3 regions of the Enterobacter sp. UPMP2061 genome follow, and region 1 is predicted to be linked to each of the others. Evidence: predicted binding sites of a transcription regulator. Region 1 holds the regulator's gene; each other region holds the start of a gene.

Region 1 (7,714 bases):
CTTATCGGGCATTCAATGGGCGGCAAAGCGGTGATGGCGCTCACTGCGCTGGCCCCTGAGCGAATTTCCGGGCTGGTGGTCATCGACGTTGCGCCCGTCAATTACGACGTTCGCCGTCACGATGAGATTTTTGCCGCCATCAATGCGGTCACCGAAGCGGGTGTCGCAACCCGCCAGCAGGCGGCTGCCGTTATGCGTGAGCATCTTGATGAGGAAGGCGTGGTCCAGTTCCTGCTGAAATCGTTTGTTGACGGACAATGGCGCTTTAACGTCCCGGTATTGTGGGATCAGTATTCGCATATTGTGGGCTGGGAAACCGTCCCCGCCTGGCCGCACCCTACCCTTTTTATTCGCGGCGGCAACTCCCCTTACGTCACTGATGCATACCGTGACACGCTGCTGGCGCAATTCCCGCAGGCTCGCGCTCACGTTATTGCGGGTGCCGGGCACTGGGTACACGCGGAAAAACCGGATGCCGTCCTGCGCGCCATTCGCCGCTATCTTACTGATACAGCGAATTGATTAAAAAGCCAGCGACCGGAAGACGACGGGCTTCCAGTCGTTGGCGTGTGGATTTGGGTGATGTATGATGGCGCGCTTATCGCCCGGGCATTAGCAGGGCGGCGTGTTTCCCCCGAAGTCTCAGAATCATGGCCAAAGAACAAACGGACCGTACGACACTAGATCTGTTCGCGAATGAGCGTCGACCGGGACGACCGAAAACGAATCCGCTTTCGCGCGATGAACAGCTGCGTATCAATAAACGCAACCAGCTTAAACGCGATAAAAATCGTGGGCTTAAGCGTGTCGAACTGAAGCTGAATGCCGATGCCGTCGATGCGCTTAACGAGTTAGCTGACGCGCGCAACATCAGCCGCAGCGAACTGATCGAAGAGATGCTGATCGCCCAGCTTGAGACGTTACGCGGCAAGGCGTGAGTCAGAAAATCCCCAATATTACCTTTTTCATGTAGCACAGAGTGCAGTCCTGCGTGATAGCTGTTTCCGCAGGGTTGCCTGTTCTGCTATTATTGCCCTTATCCGTGGACAATTTGCGCCACCATACCATTAAGTTTCAAGAGGTTATTTTACTCATGGCAATCATCGGCATTTTCTTTGGCAGTGATACCGGCAATACTGAAAATATCGCAAAAAACATTCAAAAACAGCTCGGTAAAGACGTTGCTGATGTGCATGACATCGCCAAGAGCAGCAAAGAAGATCTCGAGGGCTATGACATCCTGCTGCTGGGCATCCCGACCTGGTACTACGGTGAAGCACAGTGTGACTGGGACGATTTCTTCCCGACGCTGGAAGAAGTAGACTTCAACGGCAAGCTGGTTGCCCTGTTTGGCTGTGGCGATCAGGAAGACTATGCTGAGTATTTCTGTGATGCGCTGGGCACTATTCGCGACATCATTGAGCCACGCGGTGCGGCGATCGTCGGTCACTGGCCAACGGCGGGTTACCATTTCGAAGCGTCCAAAGGTCTGGCAGATGACGATCACTTCGTTGGCCTGGCCATTGATGAAGACCGTCAGCCAGAGCTGACCGCTGAGCGTGTAGAAAAATGGGTTAAGCAGGTTCGTGAAGAGCTGAACCTGGACGATATCCTTAACGCCTGATATCCCTGCGGCGCAACTCCGGTTGCGCCCGTTTTCCAGGTAAAACCGATTAAATTAATTGCTACAAACTTTTAACTTTTTCGCCCAGACCTGTACAATATCCCCCTGGTAAAAAGTGGGTGCCATCGAACAAGTTTGTTGGTGATACCACGTTTTTATAAGCATACTTTGCTTGAGACTTGCAGTTTTCATTTAGCCATGGCAGTTCTATAATGAGACGCATTATCCCAAGTGCATTTTCTGTCACTTCTTCTTTTGAAGTGAATCGTTTAGCAACAGGACAGATTCCGCATGACTGACAACAATACCGCATTAAAGAAAGCTGGCCTGAAAGTAACGCTTCCTCGGTTAAAAATCCTTGAAGTGCTTCAGGGGCCAGACAATCACCATGTCAGTGCGGAAGACCTTTATAAGCGTCTTATCGATATGGGTGAAGAGATTGGGCTGGCAACCGTCTATCGTGTGCTGAACCAGTTTGATGACGCGGGCATTGTTACTCGTCATAATTTCGAAGGCGGTAAATCCGTGTTCGAGCTGACTCAGCAGCATCACCACGATCACCTGATCTGCCTCGACTGTGGCAAGGTCATTGAATTTAGCGATGATTCCATTGAATCACGCCAGCGTGAAATCGCCGCCCGTCATGGCATCCGCCTGACCAACCACAGCCTGTACCTGTACGGTCACTGCGCTGAAGGCGATTGCCGCGAAGACGACCACGCGCACGACGCGAAATAATATCGTGTTCATACTCTGAGCCAGCCGTAAGGTTGGCTTTTTTTTGCCTGAAAAAAGTCCGGTGGCGCTGCGCTTACCGGGCCTACGGGCTGTGACACCGTTGTAGGCCCGGTAAGCGCAGCGCCACCGGGCATAAAGCAACTTATTTATTGTTATTGCGAATCTCGTCCCAGATCTTATCGCAACGCTTCGCCACTTCCTGATCGTTACCGCTTTTCCGCGCCTGGATACAGGCCTGGTAATCCATCACGCGAACATTTTCCTGCGTCGCAAACTGCTCATGCGCTTTCTCTTTTTTCAGCACATTCAGCACGCTCTGGCAGGCTTCAATCTTCTCTGGCGATCCTTGTGCTGTATTGATGCAGGCGCTATACGCCTCCTTCAGACGGGAGTCTTCTTTCTGCGCCTGATCCTGCGCACACGCCACCAGCCCCGATGCCAGCAGCGCAACGATTACCATTTTTTTCATCATATGCAGTCTCCATGCAGGCGGGATTTCGCCCGCCTGCGTATTCATCAGAAGATTGTGAATGGCGCAATGACCATGAATTTCACGTCACGTTCATCCTGGAAGATGTTGCCGTAACCGCCCGCGTAGCTCGGGATATCGGAGTGGTTGTCATACTGGGTGAAGTGCAGTTTGAACATCGTGCCTTTCGCACGGCCCTCCTGAAGGGTGTAAATCGCATCCAGACTGTATGAAGACTCTTTCAGACGGTAATTCGGATCGTAGTAGGCGTCTGGCGTAGCCATATCTGCTGGCTTCGCGTCCCAGGCGTACGCGTAGGACGCACCCACTGCCCAGCCAGGCAGGTTCCAGTTCTTCAGGTCATACATTGCGCCGAAGAAGACCGCCTTTTCGCCGTCGGCGTTGAAGTCAGAGCGGTTATCCCACCAGATATCCAGACGACCATTGGAAGAGGCGTAGGTTGGCGTCATACGTTGCAGGAAGTAGCCCTGCTGCCCTTCTGCCTTGACCCATGTTCCCTCCAGACGTAAATCAACCTGACCTACCTTGTAGCCGAAGGTCAACGCCTGTAACCACGCGGTGCCGTCATAGATATCATTTACGCTGCCATCACTGACTTTGTCGCGCGTACCGTAGAACTGATAGCTGGTGCTCAGCGGGCTACCCGCGATATCAAATTTGTAGCTGGCTTTAGCAAAGTACTGATCGATATAGCCTTCAGCCTGACCAAAAGCAGCTTCCAGCACCAGATCGTTTTTGAAGTCGTACTTCGCCCCCAGCGAGTGGAGATAATCAACTTTGGTTTTTTTATCATTCTGATAGAACTTGTCCATCTCAATGTGCCACGGCGCTTTGTACTCGTTGGTCCACATATAGGAGAAGCTCAACGCCCCCGCATCGCCGTAGTCAAAATTAGCACCGGCTTCCGCACCCTGATAGGTACCTGGCATAAAGCTCCAGTGCGGTGCTAACAGCGTCTGGCCGGTTGGCTGGATATAACCTCCACGCGCCCAGACCGGACCATATTTGAATTTTGCAGCCGCTTTATACAGGCTGATTCCGCTTTTATCGCCGGACCAGTCTTCGTCGTAGGCTTTATTGCTGGAGGAGAACGCAATTTCGTTCGGATGGCCGCTGTCGCCATTTTCGGCCATTTCAATTGCGGTGAACGCTGCAATATCGATCCCGAACATATCGGCGGCATATCCCGACTGGAAATCAAGGTTAGCGTTCCAGGTCGAGTGAGAAAGGTTGGTTTTGTATTTATCTTCAGTGACGTCTTTACGGTCACGCTCACGCTGCCAGTAATAAATACCGCCCGTGAGGGTGGAATCTTCGATGAAACCTGCTGCTTTTGCCTCTGGCGCAACCACCAGGCCCGACATTGCTGTCACACCGGCGATAGCCAGCGCCAGCGCACTACGTTTGCCACTGAACGTACGCATAGATTATTCCTCTTTGACGAATTAAAACGCCTTAAACGGCGAAAAACAGAAAAGACCAAGTGGTCAGGGGTAGTCAGAAATACCCTCGAATTAACTACCGTCTTTAGGTTATTTTTCGCGACGCGAATTATCAATGCTTTTAATCAGGCAAAAGTCAGGATTATGACGAAGAGCACATATTTCGTAGTGCTTTGTAACATTTACCGGGAAGCAAGTACTGGCGGGGGAATACGCTAATTTTCAGTAAGTAACATTGATATTGTGAATATATTTTTCAGCGTTTCTGTTTTTGGAAAACAACAAACTTTTTTAAATAAAATAAGTAGCACCACATTGACCTGGAATGTTGGCTTTAATTCATCATCCCGATGCTTAACGACATGATCGTTAAATAAAAAAACGCCGCATTATGCGGCGTTTGTTTCTCATTGACCATGCCAGCGTGATTATTCGCCGATCTTAGTCCAGGTATCACGCAGACCGACGGTACGGTTAAATACCGGTTTTTCCGCCGTGCTGTAACGGCTGTCCAGGCAGAAGTAACCCTCACGTTCAAACTGGAACGCTTTACCGGCTTCAGCGGCTTTCAGAGACGGCTCGGCATACCCCTGCTTGATAATCAGCGACTCAGGGTTGATAACCGCCAGGAAGTCCTCCGCAGCACCTGGGTTAGGTACGCTGAACAGACGATCGTAGAGACGGATCTCAACCGGCAGCGCATGCTGCGCGCTCACCCAGTGGATCACACCTTTCACTTTACGGCCATCCGCCGGATCTTTACTCAGCGTCTCTGCGTCGTACGTACAGAAGATGGTCGTGATGTTACCTTCCGCATCTTTCTCTACGCGCTCGGCTTTGATCACATAGGCGTTACGCAGACGCACTTCTTTGCCCAGCACCAGACGCTTGTACTGCTTGTTCGCTTCTTCGCGGAAGTCGGCGCGATCGATCCAGATTTCACCGCTGAACGGCACGTCGCGGGTGCCCATTTCCGGTTTGTTCGGATGGTTAGGCATCGAGACCAGTTCGCTTCCACCCTGCGGATAGTTTTCGATGACCAGTTTCACTGGATCGATCACTGCCATCGCGCGCGGCGCGTTTTCGTTCAGGTCTTCGCGAATGCAGGATTCCAGAGACGCCATTTCGATGGTGTTGTCCTGCTTGGTAACGCCAATACGTTTGCAGAACTCACGAATGGACGCCGAGGTGTAGCCACGACGACGCAGGCCAGAGATGGTCGGCATACGCGGGTCGTCCCAGCCTTCAACGTGCTTGTCGGTGACCAGCAGGTTCAGCTTACGCTTGGACATCACGGTGTATTCCAGGTTCAGACGAGAGAATTCGTACTGACGCGGATGCACAGGAATGGTGATGTTATCCAGCACCCAGTCGTACAGACGACGGTTGTCCTGGAATTCCAGCGTGCACAGAGAGTGCGTAATGCCTTCCAGCGCATCGCTGATGCAGTGGGTGAAGTCGTACATCGGGTAGATGCACCACTTGTTACCGGTCTGGTGGTGTTCAGCGAACTTAATGCGGTACAGCACCGGATCGCGCATCACGATGAACGGAGACGCCATATCGATTTTGGCACGCAGACACGCTTTACCTTCTTCGAAGCCACCGGCACGCATTTTTTCAAACAGCGCCAGGTTCTCTTCCACGCTACGATCGCGGAACGGGCTGTTTTTACCAGGCTGAGTCAGCGTACCGCGGTATTCACGGATTTCGTCACCAGACAATTCGTCGACGTATGCCAGACCTTTGTTAATCAGTTCAACCGCATAGGCATACAGCTGATCGAAATAGTCTGAGGAGTAGCAGATATCGCCAGACCAGTTGAAGCCCAGCCATTGCACGTCGTTTTTAATCGACTCAACGTATTCGATGTCTTCTTTTACTGGGTTGGTGTCATCGAAACGCAGGTTGCACTGCCCCTGGTAATCTTGCGCAATACCAAAGTTCAGGCAGATCGATTTGGCGTGACCAATGTGCAGGTAGCCATTTGGCTCCGGCGGGAAACGCGTGTGGACTGTGGTGTGCTTACCACTGGCCAGATCTTCATCGATGATCTGACGAATAAAGTTACTCGGGCGGGCTTCTGCCTCACTCATCGTGGATTCCTCAAAGCGTAAACAACGTATAACGGCATATGATCTTATAAGCCGGACGTAGTGACAACCCTTAAAACGTCCCGGAAGAAAATAATGGGGGCAATTGCTGCAAAAAAAAGCGGCGGAGGATATCCCCCGCCGCTAAAGGCATAACTCTACTCAGGAGCGATTACTTGCCTTTAATCTCATACAGTGGCGTCTGGCCTGCAACCACCTGCCCCTGCGCCTGGATCACCAGACCGCTGAAGTCGTCGATGTTGCTGCACACGACCGGGCTTATCATGGAGCGCGCGTTGGCGTTCAGGAAGTCCAGATCCATTTCCAGAATCGGCTGACCTGCCGCCACTTCAGCACCCTCTTCCACCAGACGAGTAAAGCCCTGACCGTTCAGCGCAACGGTATCGATACCCATATGGACAACGATCTCCGCGCCTTTTTCCGTTTCCAGGCAGAACGCGTGGTTGGTGTTGAAGATTTTCACGATAGTACCGGCAGCCGGAGAGACCACGGTTTTGTCCGTTGGTTTCACCGCCACGCCGTCACCGACCGCTTTGCTGGCGAACGCTTCGTCAGGCACCTGCTCAAGCGCAACAACGTCACCTGTCACCGGAGAAACCAGCGCAGCGATGGTCACCGCGTTTGGCACAGCCTGCGGTTTTGCAACCGGCGCGTCAGCCACTGGCGCGTTATCCGTTGAGGCGGCAGCGACCGGCCCACGGGCAACCACTTTTTTCATTTCATCGCCGATAGATTCGGCTTTCGCACCCACGATAACCTGGATGGTTTGTTTGTTCAGTTTCACCACACCAGACGCACCCAGGCGTTTGCACATTGCATCGCTCACGCGCGCGGAGTCACCTACGGTCAGACGCAGACGGGTAATACAGGCATCGATCGCTTTCAGGTTGTCGGTGCCACCCACAGCGGCAATGTAGTTGGTTGCCAGCTGGGTTAAACCCTCTTCGGTATTGCTGTTGGCTTCACTGGTCACAACATCATCTTTCGTATCTTCGCGGCCCGGCGTCTTCAGGTTAAACATACGAATAACCGCGCTGAACAGAACGAAGTAGATAACGAAGAAGATCAGGCCCATCACCATCAGGATCCAGACGTTGCTGCTTGCCGCCGGCAGGTTGTACATCAACACATAGTCGATGGCGCCTGCGGAGAAGGAGAAGCCAGCATGGATACCCAGAAGGGTGGCGACGAACAGGCTGATACCGGTCAGGATCGCGTGCATCAGATACAGCAGCGGAGCCAGGAACATGAACAGGAATTCCAGTGGCTCGGTCACGCCGGTCAGGAAGGCGGTGATCGCAACGGA
Region 2 (7,714 bases), on a different contig from region 1:
CGCCGGCGGCCGGACATACACCCCCGCATTGTCGGATTCAAACCGCGCCTGTAAACGTCTTCCGGCCGCCGTAGCTGAAAAGGCGCTCAGCAAAAAACGTCCCACCATCACCGTGCCTACAATCCACGCCAACCGCTGGCCGTCAAAGGTAAAGCTGTAACCATCCAGTATCACGCCCGCAATCGGGCCGAAAATGATCAGGGCGATCATTCCGGAAAAAATCGAGTCCAGAATGCAGCGCTTCAGGGAAAAACCGTCAGAGGTCATCGCGTTGTTCCTTACACTTTAGCCACGACAGGGCGGCCCAGCAGCCCCTGAGGACGGAAGATCAGAATTAAGACCAGCAATCCAAACGAGAACACGTCTTTATAATCCGAGTTCACCATCCCGGAGAATTGCGCTTCTGCGACGCCCAGAATCAGCCCGCCAAGCATCGCACCGGGCAGGGAGCCGATGCCGCCCAGCACCGCCGCCGTAAAGGCCTTAATGCCGATAACGAACCCGACGTAAAAATCAAAGGTGCCGTAATTCATGGTGATCAGCACGCCCGCCAGCCCGGCCATCGCTGCGCCGATAACAAACACCAGCGAAATAATTCTGTCGGTGTTGATACCCAGGATGGAGGCCATCTTACGATCCTGCTGTACCGCACGGCACATGCGTCCTAAGCGGGTACGGTTGATAATCCAGGTCAGCACCAGCATGCCCGCGAACGAGGCGATGAGAATAAAGACTTTGGTATAGGTTATCTGGACAAACCCTTCGCCGAGGTGAAAACGCAGCACGCCATCCAGCATGGTCGGCACGCCCTGCTGGCGCGGGCCCTGGCTGAGCTGGACGTAGTTTTGCAGTATCAACGACATCCCGATGGCCGAAATCAGCGGTGCCAGACGCGTCGAGTTGCGTAGCGGCTTATAGGCGATGCGCTCAATCGTCCAGCCATAAACGCCGGTGACCACGATGGTGAAAACCAGCGTCCCCAGGATCAGCAGCGGAAAGGAGTGGAGTCCAAAAAACGCCAGCAGGGCCAGGCCAATGGCCGAGAGATAGGCGGAGATCATATACACTTCGCCGTGGGCGAAATTGATCATACCGATGATGCCGTACACCATGGTGTAGCCGATGGCGATAAGACCGTAGACCGAACCCAGCGTTAAGCCATTAATTAATTGTTGCAGGAAGAATGTACTCATGGTCGCGCACCTGAATAAAGGGTTACGCCGACAGTCAGACCTGCCGGCGCTGAGCAGATTCCGTCCCGTTATGGCACTTCTTTATATTTGCCTTTGTCATCCCACTTATAGACCACGTAGTCAGAGACTTTGAGGTCACCTTTGCTGTCCCAGGCTTTTTTACCCATCACCGTGTCGACAGGGTTGGCCTTCAGCCACTCGCTGGCTTTTGCGGAATCCGTCCCTTTCGTGGCCTTGAATGCCGCCGCGATAGCCTGCACAGACGCGTAGGCGTAGAGGGTGTATCCTTCAGGTTCAAATTTACCGGTGCGGAATTTCTCGATGACGGCTTTTCCGTCCGGGATCAGGCGCGGATCTTTACCGAAGGTCATGTAAATACCGTTGGTGTATTGCGCCCCACCGGCGGCGGTGACCATCTCTTCATTGACGATACAGTCTCCCGAGAAGAACTTCGCCTGCACGCCCTGTTCACGCATCTGGCGAACCAGCGGGCCCGCTTCCGGGTGACAGCCTCCGAAGAACACCACGTCCGGTTTTTGTGCGCCAATTTTGGTCACCAGCGCGTTAAAGTCTTTCTCCCCGCGGGATAACCCTTCGTACATCACCTCCTTCACGCCGCGTTTCGCCAGCGCCGCCTTAGTGGCGTCCGCCAGCCCCTGGCCGTAGGTGTCTTTATCGTGGATGATGACCACCCGTTTGGCTTTCAGCTTATCAAGAATGAAATCGCTGGCGACCTGGCCCTGCTGGTCGTCACGTCCGCACATGCGAAATATATCGCTCATGCCACGTTCGGTAATAAGCGGGTTCGTTGAGCCGGGGGTGATGGAGAGGATCCCGGCATCGCTGTAGACCTCGGAGGCGGGCATGGTCGACGAGGAGCAGAAGTGGCCGACGACCGCTTTCACCTTATCCTGATCAACTAAGCGGTTGGCAACGGCGACGGCCTGTTTGGGCTCGCAGGCGTCGTCGCCCTGAACCAGTTTGATTTTCTCACCGTTGATCCCGCCGGCGGCGTTAATGTCTTCCGCCGCCTGCGTAGCGCCATGCCAGTATTGATCGCCGTAGGTTGCGTTCGGGCCTGTGAACGGCCCGGCCACGCCGATGACGATATCGGCCTGCGCGGAAAAGGCCGTCACCAGACAACCGGCCAGCACCAGGGAGAGGGGAGTTTTGGTAAATTTCAGCGACATTATTATGTTCCTTAGCAAAGAGGTTTTTGCACCAGGTATAAACCCGAACGCCTGATGGCATCGTAAATCCAAAAACAAGAGCGAGAACAAAATGCACTTTAGAAGCAATCTCATGCTTAATACGGCGAGGATCCCACGCACCGCGAAGCGCGCAGAACATTAAGCAAAAAGGTTGCCAGAATGGTTAATCCCTTGACCGGGTCACAACACGTTGAGTATAGAGCGCCGTTTTATGCGCCTTTGCGGGATGAGATGAATTTACAGCGGAGATCACATCTCCTTAACAACAAAGCCCATAAGTTGTGCAACGGTCACGATTTGCACGTTTTTGCAGCAATAAAGACCTAAACTTCAGATAGGCACGCGCGGCGATATATGTCAGGATCGTTTTTTTTATCAGGAGTATCAGCAATGGCTGAAGGCCCATTAAATGAAAGCGAGATGGCGTGGCTGGAAGAGACATTAATCTCTTACGGTCACGACGATGCATCCGTGATTGACGTGTCCGAACTGGACGGCATGCTTACCGCAGTACTTTCCGGTCCCGTCGTGGTGGAGCCCGACACCTGGCTGGTGGCGGTCTGGGGTGGTGAGAAGTATATTCCGCGCTGGAAAAACGATCGTGAGATGAACCGTTTTATCGATCTCTGCTTTAAGCACATGAACGATATTGCCGAGCGTTTGAGCGAATACCCGGATCAGTTTGAACCGCTGTTTGGCTATAACGACGTTGACGGTCAGAGCTATACCGTGGTGGAAGAGTGGTGCTATGGCTACATGCGCGGCGTGGCGCTGACGGACTGGTCATCCCTGCCGGAAGCGCTGGAAGCGGACCTGGCGGTGATTGCCCTGCACGGGACGGAAGAGAGCAGCGAGAAGCTGGATGCGCTGACCGAAGAGGAGTACATGGCCAGCATCGAAAGCATTCAGCCTGCGGCGCTGCGTTTGTATAACTACTGGGTGGCTAACCCGCAGCAGCCGGAAGCGAAAAAGCCGATCGTTAACGGGTCGAAGGTGGGGCGTAACGACCCGTGCCCGTGCGGGAGTGGGAAGAAGTTTAAAAGCTGCTGCCTGCACTGAAAAAAGGGGCTATTCATAGCCCCTTTTTTTATCCCACTTCCGGCAGCATCCCCGCTGCAATCAGCACCTGCACCAGAATAATCACCACCCCACAACCAAACACCACGCACAGCATTGGCGTACCGCCCGCTACGCGATACCCCTGCTGCGGATGTTGCTGGCGGCTCTTCCACGCCAGCAGGGAAGGCAGCAGCAGGGCCAGTACCGATAACGCCACGCCAGCATACCCCAGCGCCATCACAAACCCGCGCGGGTAAAAGAGCGCGAAGGCCAGCGGCGGCAGGAAGGTCATCGCCCCCGTCTGTAAGCGTCCGGCAACGGTATTGCGACGCTGGAACAGATCCGCCATATAGTCAAACAGGCCAAGCGCTACGCCGAGGAAGGAGGTTGCCAGCGCCAGGTCTGCAAACAGATGTACCGCCAGCTCCACGTGTGAAGAGGCCACCACGTTACGCAGGGCAACCAGGAATCCATTCAGACCAGAATGCTCTGCCATCAGGCCGATAAAGGTATTGGAATCAATACTGCCCAGCGTCACCAGCTGCCAGAACAGGTAAGCAATCAACGGAATGGCGCTGCCGATAACAAAGACGCGGCGCAGCTTGCGAATATCACCGTTCATATAGCTCACGATGCTCGGCACGCTGCCGTGAAAACCGAAGGAGGTGAAAATAACCGGGATGGCCGAAAGCGCCAGACCTTTCTCCAGCGGGAGGGAGAGCAGGTTAATCTTGTGAACATGCGGTGCCAGCAGCACCAGCATCACAATCAGGAAGAGAATTTTGGCGCTGAACAAAAAACGGTTAAACAGATCGACCAGCGATGTGCCCGCACAAACCACGCCGCCACCGATCAGCGTAAAGACAATGGCGCCTGTTTCCGGTGAAAGTGACGCACCGAAGCCGTCATTGATACTTGACGCAATCAGCTCCCCGGCGCCGCTGATGTAAGCGGCAGTCAGGGCGTACATCAGGAACATCATGCTGAAACCGGTGATCCACTGCCCGTAGCGTCCAAGATAGCGTGCAGCCAGGGAGCCTAAGCCAGTATCGGCAGGGACATGCTGATAAACCTCCAGCAATAATAGCGCGGTGTAACACATCAGGGCCCACAGACCGCCAAGCAGCACTACGGTAACCCCAAACCCGACGCCGGCGGCAGCCAACGGCATGGCCAACATTCCTGCGCCAATTGTCGTTCCGGCGACGATAAAAATACTTCCCAGAGTTCTGTTCTTCACGCTTTCCTCTACAACGCTTCCATACCGCGACTCATTCTGCGGCGCAGAGTAAGGGAAAAGCACCATCTCGTCAAATCACCGTTACATAGGGTGTAATAATTAATTTACAAAAAGAAAAGGGTAACCTGAGCCAGCGCAAAGCGTGCCGTAGAGGGAACGTTTAGTCTGCTTTTTATTTGCGAGAGGTAACCATGTCAATTCACGGACACGACGTGCTGAATATGATGATTGAGTCAGGTGAGCGCTATACGGAGGAGAGTCTGGTTGAGGCGATACATGCCCGCTTTGGCGAAGCGGCGCGTTTCCATACCTGTTCAGCTTCGGAGATGACGGCCGCGGAGCTGGTGGCGTTTCTGGCGGCGCGCGGAAAATTCATTCCAGCAGCAGACGGATTTTCCACTCACGAAAGTAAAATCTGCCGCCATTAAATAATGCGGTGCTGAAAACTCAGCACCGCTTTTCTGTTAATTCTGGGTATCGAGCGTCGACAGCTCTTTATCAATGAAGTACAGACCTTCCCCGGATTTACCTGCCAGAGATAATTTATCCAGCACGGATTTAAACAGCTTCTCTTCTTCGTGCTGTTCAGCCACATACCACTGAAGGAAATTAAAGGTTGGATAATCCTGGCTGGTCATGGCGGCATGAGCCAGTTCATTAATTTTCTGGGTGATCAGCTGTTCATGCTCATAGGTGGCGCGGAACAGTTCATCAAGAGAGCCGTATTCGGCAAAAGGCGATGCCACGTTATCAATGCGCGGCAGGCTGCCAGTGTCCGTCAGGTAATCAAACAGACGCTGCATGTGCGTCATCTCTTCCTGGGCATGACGACGCAGGAAGGCGGCCGCCCCTTCAAAGCTGTGATAGCTGCACCAGGCGCTCATCTGCTGATAAAGCAGGGAAGAAAAAAGCTCAAGATTCATTTGCGCATTGAGCTTGTCGATCATTTCAGTTTTTAACATGGTGCAGCTCCGGTTTATTAATTCTGGTTCACGATGAGCGACACTATAATTTGTTATTTAATTATTTGCAAAAAGTAAAATAAATATTTCTTTATTAAAAATACGAATGGGAATAAAACGCATTGCCGCCATTTATATTTATTAATGAGAATTGTTTTAGTTCTTATTAAATAAACTGCCAGCGTGACTGGCAGTAGCGGTTAATACCACGGATTCTGGCTGGAAGAGGTAACAGCATATCCCTGACATTTATACTGAATGGTCACACTTTCGTTCAGACAGAGTGAACCGCTGATCAGGGTGCAGGTTTTAATTGGCTGCCCGTAGGCTGACGCAGTGGCGTAGCCCATATGTTGACAGGCTTTGGTTGCCGTACCGTTATTAACATACTCATCAGACCAGGCGTTTTGCAGCATGGCCTGGCCATAGTCGAGGCGCACAATTCCGTTTGGGGCATCCGTACTGCTGACTTCTGCCTGACGGTTGATACTGCATCCGGCGAGCAACAGGATCGTTCCGGCTATGATTACACGTTTCATGGTTCACTCTGCGTGACGGGAAATACGCCATTGTAACCAACGCGATGGTACGCAATGGCTGGAATAGCCGGAGGATCTGCCCTCTCACTGTGCAACGAGCCGGGCCAGCGCGCGAAATTGTGAGCGCATCTTTATTTTTTAAAACAAGTTTTCACTTAATTTGAAAGTGCGTTTGTTTGATAGTAAGGTTAAGTTGAAAAGGTATCCACAGCGGGATCGCCCGCCATGCATTCAGGAGAGACAAGATGAAAATTGCACTGATGATGGAAAACAGCCAGGCCGCTAAAAATCCCATCATCCTTAATGAGCTGAAAGCCGTTGCTGATGAGAAAGGTTTTCCGGTCTATAACGTCGGTATGAGTGATGAGAACGATCATCATCTCACCTATATTCACCTGGGCATCATGGCGAGCATTCTGCTTAACGCTAAAGCCGTTGATTTTGTTGTTACCGGCTGCGGTACCGGGCAGGGCGCGCTGATGTCCCTGAACATCCATCCGGGTGTGATTTGCGGTTACTGCATCGATCCTGCGGATGCTTTCCTGTTTGCGCAAATCAACAACGGTAACGCGCTTTCTCTGCCGTTTGCGAAGGGCTTCGGCTGGGGGGCAGAACTGAACGTACGCTTTATCTTTGAGAAAGCGTTTACCGGACGCAATGGCGAAGGCTATCCACCAGAGCGTAAAGAGCCGCAGGTGCGTAACGCCGGGATCCTGAACCAGGTGAAAGCGGCGGTGGTGAAAGAAAACTATCTGGATACCCTGCGAGCAATCGATCCTGAGCTGGTTAAAACCGCCGTATCAGGCCAGCGCTTCCAGCAGTGCTTCTTCGAGAACTGCCAGGACAAAGAGATTGAAGCCTTCGTGCGCGGTATTGTTGGCTGATTTACTTTGCCGGGCGGTGCGTTGCCTGCCCGGCAGATAGCGTTACTTTTTCGATGAGACCGCGCTGCCCGCATCTTTGGTCAGACGCAGCGTGTCAACCATTCCCACCAGGCAGATCAGCGCGATTGCCACAAATGCCAGCCGGAAGCTCATTCCCGGCATACCGGCAATCCCCATCGCCTCACTGACTTTTTCCCCGATACGAATACCAATCGCCCCGAGCGTGATCCCAAGCCCCACGGCAAGCTGCGTTGCGGTTGAAAACAGGGTATTGGCATAGCTCATCTGCGCCGATGGCACATCCGCAAAAGCCAGCGTACTGATGGCTGTAAACTGAATCGAACGGAAAACGCCGCCCAGATAAAGGATCAGCATGATGAGCCACGCGGGCGTCTGCGGCGTAAGAAACGCGCAGGCCAGCAACGCCAGGACATTCAACGCACCGTTAATCAGCAACAGCCGCTTAAACCCCAGGCTGCGGATAAGCGGCGTCGTCGCCGGTTTAATGGTGAGGTTGCCAACGAAAACCGCCAGCACCAGCAGGCCAGAATGGAACGCGTCCATGCCAAAGCCGACCTGGAACATCAGCGGTAACAGGAACGGAACCGCGCTGATGGAGGCGCGAA
Region 3 (7,714 bases), 610 kb from region 1:
GCAGGATCCATGCCACATTCAGCGTTCTTGATTAACAGGGCGTTAGAGGAGAGAGGGTGTGTCATCGTCAGTCTGTTCGTCAGAATTGACGATGACACGCTATCCGTAGGGATGGGGGAGGCGTTAAAGATCGTCCATGGTGTAACCGACGACAATTTCCAGCGTCTTGCGGATCACATCCGCCTTAACGACATCGTCGGTGGATTCCAGCGTCTGGATTAGCCAGAGAATGATCGCTTTGTTGGTCAAATGACCTTCGGAAGCGAGAACACAACGAACCGCAGTCGAAAAAATGGCAGACTCTTCAGCAAAGCGATCGCCTGCGTGACGGAAATACTCCGACAACGCGCTATCTAAAAAGGCGGAGTGGTATTCGGGTTGAAGCTGAATATTTTGTCTCATTTGTTCTCACCGTAGCTGTAAAGTTGTAGTCAATGTATCTTTTTAGGATCGGACGGTTTTCCATTTCCAAATAACGGCACTACATTGTCTCGGTTATTTTTGAGAGATCCCTCTCTCTGTATTCGTCCTTGTGCGGTTCTGCGACCTTTAAAAGCGACCGTGCCAGAGCTGATTTCAGCTATCACTCGCGCTAATGTCTCCCGCCGCTGGGGATCCGTTTCATATGCTTGCATGTTACGCAGACGCTGAACCAATCCCTCGGTCGTCACGGGACCGCGCTCCTTCAAAAGTGAAAGAGCGGCTTCTCCAATAAGCTTGTCGATCAGTCTGTCCGCATCACTGCTGTTCATGACATTAACGTTCGAAGAGCAGGCCAAGAAGCATGTGATAATGATGTTCCTCTTCCGGGCCATTGGCCTTTTCAAGGCGACTCAACAGTTTTGTGCAGAGCGATTTGCGATTCAGATTTCGCCCGTCGCTAAGGATTTCAACAACAACCTGACCCAATGTTTCCTGTTGGGTTGGAAGCGCGGCTTTTTCGAAATACTGCGCAATCGCTGTTGCCGAGTCTGCGAGGTGTCCGTTCTGCTGCATGTTTCGCTCCTGTAAATTTTCGTAATCAGTAACGTTACATTTAAGGTATACATAATTTTCAAATCTGTACATTTAAAATGTACAATTTTTTAAATATTTTATAATATATTTTATAAAATCATTATTTATCAGATGTTTATTCTTATACGATTTACTGCGGGATTCACAAGATATATTGTACAATCCGAAGCGGCGTCGCAGAGTTGTACAAGCCCGTAAATGACGCAAAAAAGCCGTGTAAATCGTTGAGATGTAAATTATTTGTTGGGCAATTAATGTGCTATAACAGAGTTTTCCCCACGTGTTTTCGTGGTCACCCCCTCAATCTTCAGGATTAGCATGCTCACAACCATCATTTACCGCAGTCATATCTGCGAGGACGTTCCAGTGAAAGCGCTGGAAGACATGGTCGCTGCTGCAAATTGTAGAAATCGCCAGTTCGATGTGACGGGGATTTTGCTGTTTAACGGCACACACTTTTTTCAGTTACTTGAAGGTCCCGCTGATAACGTTAAGGAGATCTATGAGCTCATCTGCCGTGACCCACGGCATCACAACGTGGTCGAATTGTTAAGCGATCACGGGCCTTCAAGACGTTTTGGCAACGTGGGTATGGAGCTCTTTGACCTTCGTCAGTACGATACCGACGAAGTGCTGCAACAGGTACTCGATAAAGGCACAACCCGCTATCAGCTGACCTATAACGATCGCGCCCTGCAATTTTTCCGCACCTTCGTTGAGGCCACTGAAAAAGCCAACTACTTTGAGCTGCCTCCGGCTGACGCCTGGGAGTTTGTCACCGAAAACACGCCGTTATCCTCCCAGCCGACTGTTGTGGCAAAGGGCGCGGGCTGTAGTTTCGCATTTCAACCTATCGTCGATCCGTTTATGCAGCAGGTAGTTTCCTGGGAAGCCCTGATCCGCACGCCGTCCGGTGAGTCTCCGGAAAGCTATTTTGCCAACCTCTCGCGTGAGGCGCTGTACGAATCGGATCTGAAGAGTAAACAGGTGGCTTTGTCGATGGCCAGCGCGCTGGGCCTACAGACTCAAACGTTGTCCATTAATCTGCTGCCGATGACGCTGGTCAATGTTCCTGGCGCCGTCGATTTTTTACTGACGGCAATTGAGGCGAACGGTTTTGTGCCGGAGCAAATTGTGGTCGAGTTCACCGAGAGCGAGGCGATCTCGCGCTTCAAAGAGTTCACCAGCGCGGTCAGACAGCTTAAAAGCGCCGGGATCAGCGTGGCCATCGATCACTTTGGCGCGGGATTCGCCGGTCTGCAACTGCTGGCCCAGTTTCAGCCGGACAGAATCAAGATCAACCGTGATTTGATTGCCAACGTGCACAAGAGCGGCCCGCGTCAGGCGATCATTCAGTCAATTATTAAATGCTGCGCGTCCCTGGAAATTCTGTTCTGTGCGGTAGGCGTAGAGTTGGCTGAAGAGTGGATGTGGCTGGAATCTGCCGGGATTTCTCAGTTCCAGGGGCACCTTTTCGCCAGCCCGCGCCTGGGGGGCATACCGGCGATTGCTTGGCCCGAGAAAAAGTACGATTTATAAAAACCTGTACGTAACTCTTAAAAGTGACCTGTACGTACGGCTAAATTTATACAACAATACATTAACGAGTGAGTGGTTCGTTGAGCCATTCACTTGTCTCAGAACGAGGAGTTAGTTATACAAATGATTTGTACAATCTGATAAGGTTGGTTTGGTTAGGTATGGAAGTATTGTGCGTGAGGGAGTTAATGGCCTATTACAGTATCGGCGAAGTGGCCGAACGATGCGGTATCAACCCCGTTACGCTGCGTGCCTGGCAGCGCCGTTATGGATTGTTGAAGCCGCAGCGAAGCGAAGGGGGTCATCGTCAGTTTGACGATGAAGATATCCTGCGTATCGAAGAGATCAAACGCCTGATGAAAACGGGTGTTTCGGTCGGTAAAGTAAAAGCGCTTCTTGAAAATACAGAAGTGATGACTCAGGGGAACTGGGCATCGTTTCAGGAAGAGATGTTAACCGTTCTGCGCTATGCCAATCCGGCAAAACTGCGCGCCAAAATCGGCGAGTTCCGCCGTGACCATGCGATGGATGTTCTGATAGATAACATCATCACCCCTGTGCGGCAGCGAATGAACCAGGACCAGAATACGGTGCGTCACATGGCGAGCCTGCTGGATGGTGTCCTGATTGAGTTTGCCGTTGCAAGCCTGGGTGAGTCGCGAAAAAAAGCAGGTAAAGATGCGCTGCTGGTCGGGTGGGAGTGCGACGACCGTACGCATTTGTGGCTGGAAGCGGCCCGTCTTGCCTACAAGGGATGGCATATCGACGTGCTGGCTGAGCCGATTGATTCTCCCCGTCCGGAACTCTTCCCCGGGCAAAAAATCTTCGTCTGGACCGGTAAAGCGCCTACGCCTCGTCAACAGGAGCAGCTCGACCACTGGCGTGAACAGGGTTTCGCCGTTTCGTTCCATCACTGATGTTTAGGGGTCCGTCAGGGCCTTTTTGTCTTTTCGAGTCAGCTTTCTTATTGGAAGATAGCTATCTCAAAAATAGGTATTTCCAATACAATTTTTATCATTGCCCGTCATCTTACCGCCTTTCTTATGAAATGCATTATTTATCAATGCATTGAACAAATCTAACCATCCCATCTGCATCCCGTCACAGGGTCTATGCTTAATGAAAGTAGCCAAAAAGGGCGGTTTAGCCCAAAGCCCCTGCTCGCAGGGGGTTGAAGTGATAATCGTTATCACTAACATGGTGTTATGCCCTGGTGGCTTATCAGATGAGGTGGACCTATGGAACTGCATTCAGAAACCTTCAATCCGGCCGATTTTGCCTGGCGTGGCTTAACGCTGACGCCCGCGGCGGCGGCGCATATTCATGAGCTGGTGGCAAAAAATCCCGACATCCTCGGCGTACGCTTAGGCGTTAAGCAGACTGGCTGCGCGGGATTTGGCTACGTGCTGGACACCGTAACCGAACCTGAAAAGGACGATCTGGTCTTTGAAACCGACGGTGCAAAGTTATACGTCGCGCTACAGGCGATGCCGTTTATCGATGGAACCGAAGTCGACTACGTTCGGGAAGGTTTAAACCAGTTATTCAAATTTCATAACCCGAAAGCCCAGAACGAATGCGGCTGCGGCGAAAGCTTTGGGGTATAGGCGGTACTATGTCTCGTAATACTGAAGCAACGAGTGATGTAAACACCTGGAGCGGCGGACACCTCAACTATAAAGAGGGTTTCTTTACGCAGCTGCAAACCGATGAGCTGGCGAAAGGCATCAACGAAGAGGTCGTGCGCGCCATTTCGGCGAAACGTAACGAGCCGGAGTGGATGCTGGAGTTTCGTCTGAGCGCATTCCGCGCGTGGCTGGAGATGGAAGAACCCCACTGGCTGAAAGCGCATTACGATAAGCTGAACTATCAGGATTATAGCTACTACTCTGCGCCCTCCTGCGGCAGCTGTGATGACACCTGCGCCTCGCAACCCGGCGCGGTTCAGCAAACCGGCGCGGAGAACAGTTTCCTGAGCAAAGAAGTTGAAGAAGCGTTTAATCAGCTCGGCGTGCCCGTGCGCGAAGGCAAAGAGGTGGCGGTAGACGCCATTTTTGACTCCGTCTCGGTGGCAACCACCTACCGTGAAAAACTGGCGGAGCAGGGGATCATTTTCTGCTCCTTCGGGGAAGCCATTCACGATCACCCCGAGCTGGTGAAAAAGTATATTGGTACCGTGGTGCCGAGTAACGATAACTTCTTCGCGGCACTGAATGCGGCGGTGGCGTCAGACGGCACCTTTATCTACGTGCCGAAAGGCGTGCGCTGCCCGATGGAGCTCTCGACCTATTTCCGCATCAATGCGGAAAAAACCGGCCAGTTTGAACGCACCATCCTGGTGGCCGATGAAGGCAGCTACGTTAGCTACATCGAAGGGTGCTCCGCTCCTGTGCGCGACAGCTACCAGCTGCACGCGGCGGTGGTAGAGGTGATCATCCATAAAGATGCGGAAGTGAAGTACTCTACGGTACAGAACTGGTTCCCGGGCGACGGCAACACAGGTGGTATTCTGAACTTCGTCACCAAGCGTGCGCTGTGCGAAGGCGAAAACAGCAAGATGTCCTGGACGCAGTCAGAAACCGGCTCCGCCATTACCTGGAAATACCCGAGCTGTATTCTGCGCGGCGACAACTCCATCGGTGAGTTTTACTCCGTGGCGCTGACCAGCGGTCATCAGCAGGCCGATACCGGCACCAAGATGATCCACATCGGTAAAAACACCAAATCGACCATCATCTCAAAAGGGATCTCTGCTGGTCACAGCCAGAACAGCTATCGCGGGCTGGTGAAAATCATGCCGACGGCAACCAACGCGCGTAACTTCACCCAGTGCGACTCCATGCTGATTGGCGCGGACTGCGGGGCGCATACCTTCCCGTATGTGGAATGCCGCAATAACAGCGCCCAGCTTGAGCATGAGGCAACTACGTCACGTATTGGTGAAGATCAGCTTTTCTACTGCCTGCAACGCGGGATCAGTGAAGAAGATGCGATTTCAATGATCGTTAACGGCTTCTGTAAGGACGTGTTCTCTGAACTGCCGCTGGAATTTGCCGTTGAAGCCCAGAAACTCCTCGCCATTAGTCTTGAACACAGCGTCGGTTAAGGAAAGCACATGTTAAGCATTAAAGATTTACAGGTTAGCGTGGAAGAGAAAGAGATCCTGCGTGGCCTCAATTTTGACGTCAAACCGGGTGAAGTTCACGCCATCATGGGGCCAAACGGCTCCGGGAAAAGTACGCTTTCAGCGACGCTGGCAGGACGCGAAGATTATGAAGTCACCAGCGGCTCCGTTGAGTTTAACGGCAAAGATCTGCTGGAGATGTCGCCGGAAGAGCGTGCCGGCGAGGGCATCTTTATGGCCTTCCAGTATCCGGTGGAAATTCCGGGCGTCAGCAACCAGTTCTTCCTGCAAACCGCGCTGAACGCGGTGCGCAAGTATCGCGGCCTTGAGGCGCTGGATCGCTTTGACTTCCAGGATCTGATGGAAGAGAAGATCAAGCTGCTGAAAATGCCGGAAGATCTGCTGACCCGCTCGGTAAACGTGGGTTTCTCCGGCGGTGAGAAGAAACGTAACGATATTCTGCAAATGGCGGTTCTGGAACCGGCGCTGTGCATTCTCGATGAGACCGATTCAGGGCTGGATATCGATGCCCTGAAGATCGTTGCCGACGGGGTGAACTCCCTGCGTGACGGCAACCGCTCATTTATCATCGTGACTCACTACCAGCGAATACTTGACTACATCAAACCGGACTATGTCCATGTGCTTTACCAGGGACGCATTGTGAAATCCGGTGACTTTACGCTGGTTAAACAACTGGAGGAGCAGGGTTATGGCTGGCTTACCGAACAGCAGTAATGCACTCCAGCAGTGGCACCGGCTGTTTGAAGCGCAGGGTGGAGCGCGCTCTGAACAGGCCCGGCACCATCTTCAGCAGATGCTGCGTCTCGGTTTACCGACGCGTAAACATGAGAACTGGAAATATACCCCGCTGGATGGCCTGCTGAACGGCGAGTTTGTCACCCGTCTGGCGCAGGTCAGCCCCGATCAGCGCGACAGGCTGGCGCTGAGCGTGGATGCCGTGCGTCTGGTATTTGTCGACGGTCAGTTCCGTACGGAGCTGAGCGACAGCGTGCAGGAGAGCGGGTTCGATATCGCCATTAACGATGAGCGCCAGTCATTGACTGCGCCCGTTCAGCCTGAAGTCTTCCTGCACCTGACAGAGAGCCTGTCGCAATCTGTCACCCATATTCGCGTTAAGCGTAACCAGCGTCCGGCTAAGCCGCTGCTGCTGATGCATATCACCCAGGGCGTTGAGGGTGATGAGATTAACACCGCCCACTATCGCCACCATCTTGAGCTGGCAGAAGGGGCAGAGGCGACGGTGATCGAGCATTACGTCAGTCTTAACGACACCCGTCATTTCACCGGTTCGCGTCTGACGATGAACGTGGCGGCCAATGCCCAGCTGCACCACATCAAGCTGGCGTTTGAAAATCCGCTCAGTCACCACTTCGCCCACAACGATATTCTGCTGGGCCAGGATGCCGCGGCGTACAGCCACAGCTTCCTGCTTGGCGGCGCGGTGCTGCGCCACAACACCAGCACCCAGTTGAACGGTGAGAACACTACGCTGCGTATTAACAGCCTGGCGATGCCGGTGAAGTCAGAAGTGTGCGACACGCGCACCTGGCTTGAGCATAACAAAGGCTACTGCAACAGCCGTCAGCTGCACAAAACCATCGTCAGCGACAAAGGTCGTGCAGTGTTTAACGGCCTGATCAACGTGGCGCAGCACGCCATCAAAACTGACGGGCAGATGACCAACAACAACCTCTTGCTGGGACGTCTGGCAGAGGTGGACACCAAACCACAGCTGGAAATCTATGCGGACGACGTGAAATGCAGCCACGGCGCGACGGTCGGGCGTATTGACGATGAGCAGATGTTCTACCTGCGCTCGCGCGGGATAGACCAGCAGGCCGCGCAAAAGATGATTATTTACGCCTTTGCGGCTGAGCTGACGGAAGCGCTGCCCGATGGCGGACTTAAACAGCAGGTGCTGGCCCGTATCGGTCAGCGGCTGCCTGGAGGCGAAGCATGACATTTCCCGTAGAGAAAGTCCGGGCAGATTTTCCGGTACTGACCCGTGAA

Evidence for each region. Region 1 encodes Fur, which represses iron uptake genes when iron is present. Its sites were predicted from a motif close to ATAATAATGAGAACNACTATCAA; they were not measured.
Region 2: ftnA (non-heme ferritin) is a predicted target of Fur. The motif match lies at 5,810-5,832, and genes of this name have one in related genera.
Region 3: sufA (Fe-S cluster assembly scaffold SufA) is a predicted target of Fur. The motif match lies at 3,733-3,755, and genes of this name have one in related genera.

What each region holds. Positions count from the first base shown of each region.
Region 1 covers NZ_JBSKJP010000001.1:413,726-421,439, reverse strand. Annotated here, with positions in the region: gene ybfF (esterase) at 1-522, shown strand, start outside; gene ybfE (LexA regulated protein) at 651-938, shown strand; gene fldA (flavodoxin FldA) at 1,094-1,624, shown strand; gene fur (ferric iron uptake transcriptional regulator) at 1,916-2,362, shown strand; gene chiQ (ChiQ/YbfN family lipoprotein) at 2,505-2,831, opposite strand; gene chiP (chitoporin ChiP) at 2,879-4,276, opposite strand; gene glnS (glutamine--tRNA ligase) at 4,723-6,390, opposite strand; gene nagE (PTS N-acetyl glucosamine transporter subunit IIABC) at 6,560-7,714, opposite strand, start outside.
Region 2 covers NZ_JBSKJP010000002.1:657,530-665,243, forward strand. Annotated here, with positions in the region: gene livM (high-affinity branched-chain amino acid ABC transporter permease LivM) at 1-267, opposite strand, end outside; gene ACWKXX_RS08660 (ABC transporter permease subunit) at 279-1,193, opposite strand; gene ACWKXX_RS08665 (branched-chain amino acid ABC transporter substrate-binding protein) at 1,262-2,383, opposite strand; gene ACWKXX_RS08670 (YecA/YgfB family protein) at 2,795-3,463, shown strand; gene tyrP (tyrosine transporter TyrP) at 3,492-4,703, opposite strand; gene ACWKXX_RS08680 (YecH family metal-binding protein) at 4,895-5,131, shown strand; gene ftnA (non-heme ferritin) at 5,168-5,665, opposite strand; gene yecR (YecR family lipoprotein) at 5,866-6,204, opposite strand; gene ACWKXX_RS08695 (RpiB/LacA/LacB family sugar-phosphate isomerase) at 6,450-7,088, shown strand; gene ACWKXX_RS08700 (MFS transporter) at 7,131-7,714, opposite strand, start outside.
Region 3 covers NZ_JBSKJP010000001.1:1,022,168-1,029,881, forward strand. Annotated here, with positions in the region: gene ACWKXX_RS04955 (biofilm/acid-resistance regulator YmgB/AriR) at 124-402, opposite strand; gene ACWKXX_RS04960 (hypothetical protein) at 432-752, opposite strand; gene ycgZ (regulatory protein YcgZ) at 757-996, opposite strand; gene ACWKXX_RS04970 (diguanylate phosphodiesterase) at 1,336-2,556, shown strand; gene ACWKXX_RS04975 (MerR family transcriptional regulator) at 2,745-3,473, shown strand; gene sufA (Fe-S cluster assembly scaffold SufA) at 3,795-4,163, shown strand; gene sufB (Fe-S cluster assembly protein SufB) at 4,172-5,662, shown strand; gene sufC (Fe-S cluster assembly ATPase SufC) at 5,672-6,418, shown strand; gene sufD (Fe-S cluster assembly protein SufD) at 6,393-7,664, shown strand; gene sufS (cysteine desulfurase SufS) at 7,661-7,714, shown strand, end outside.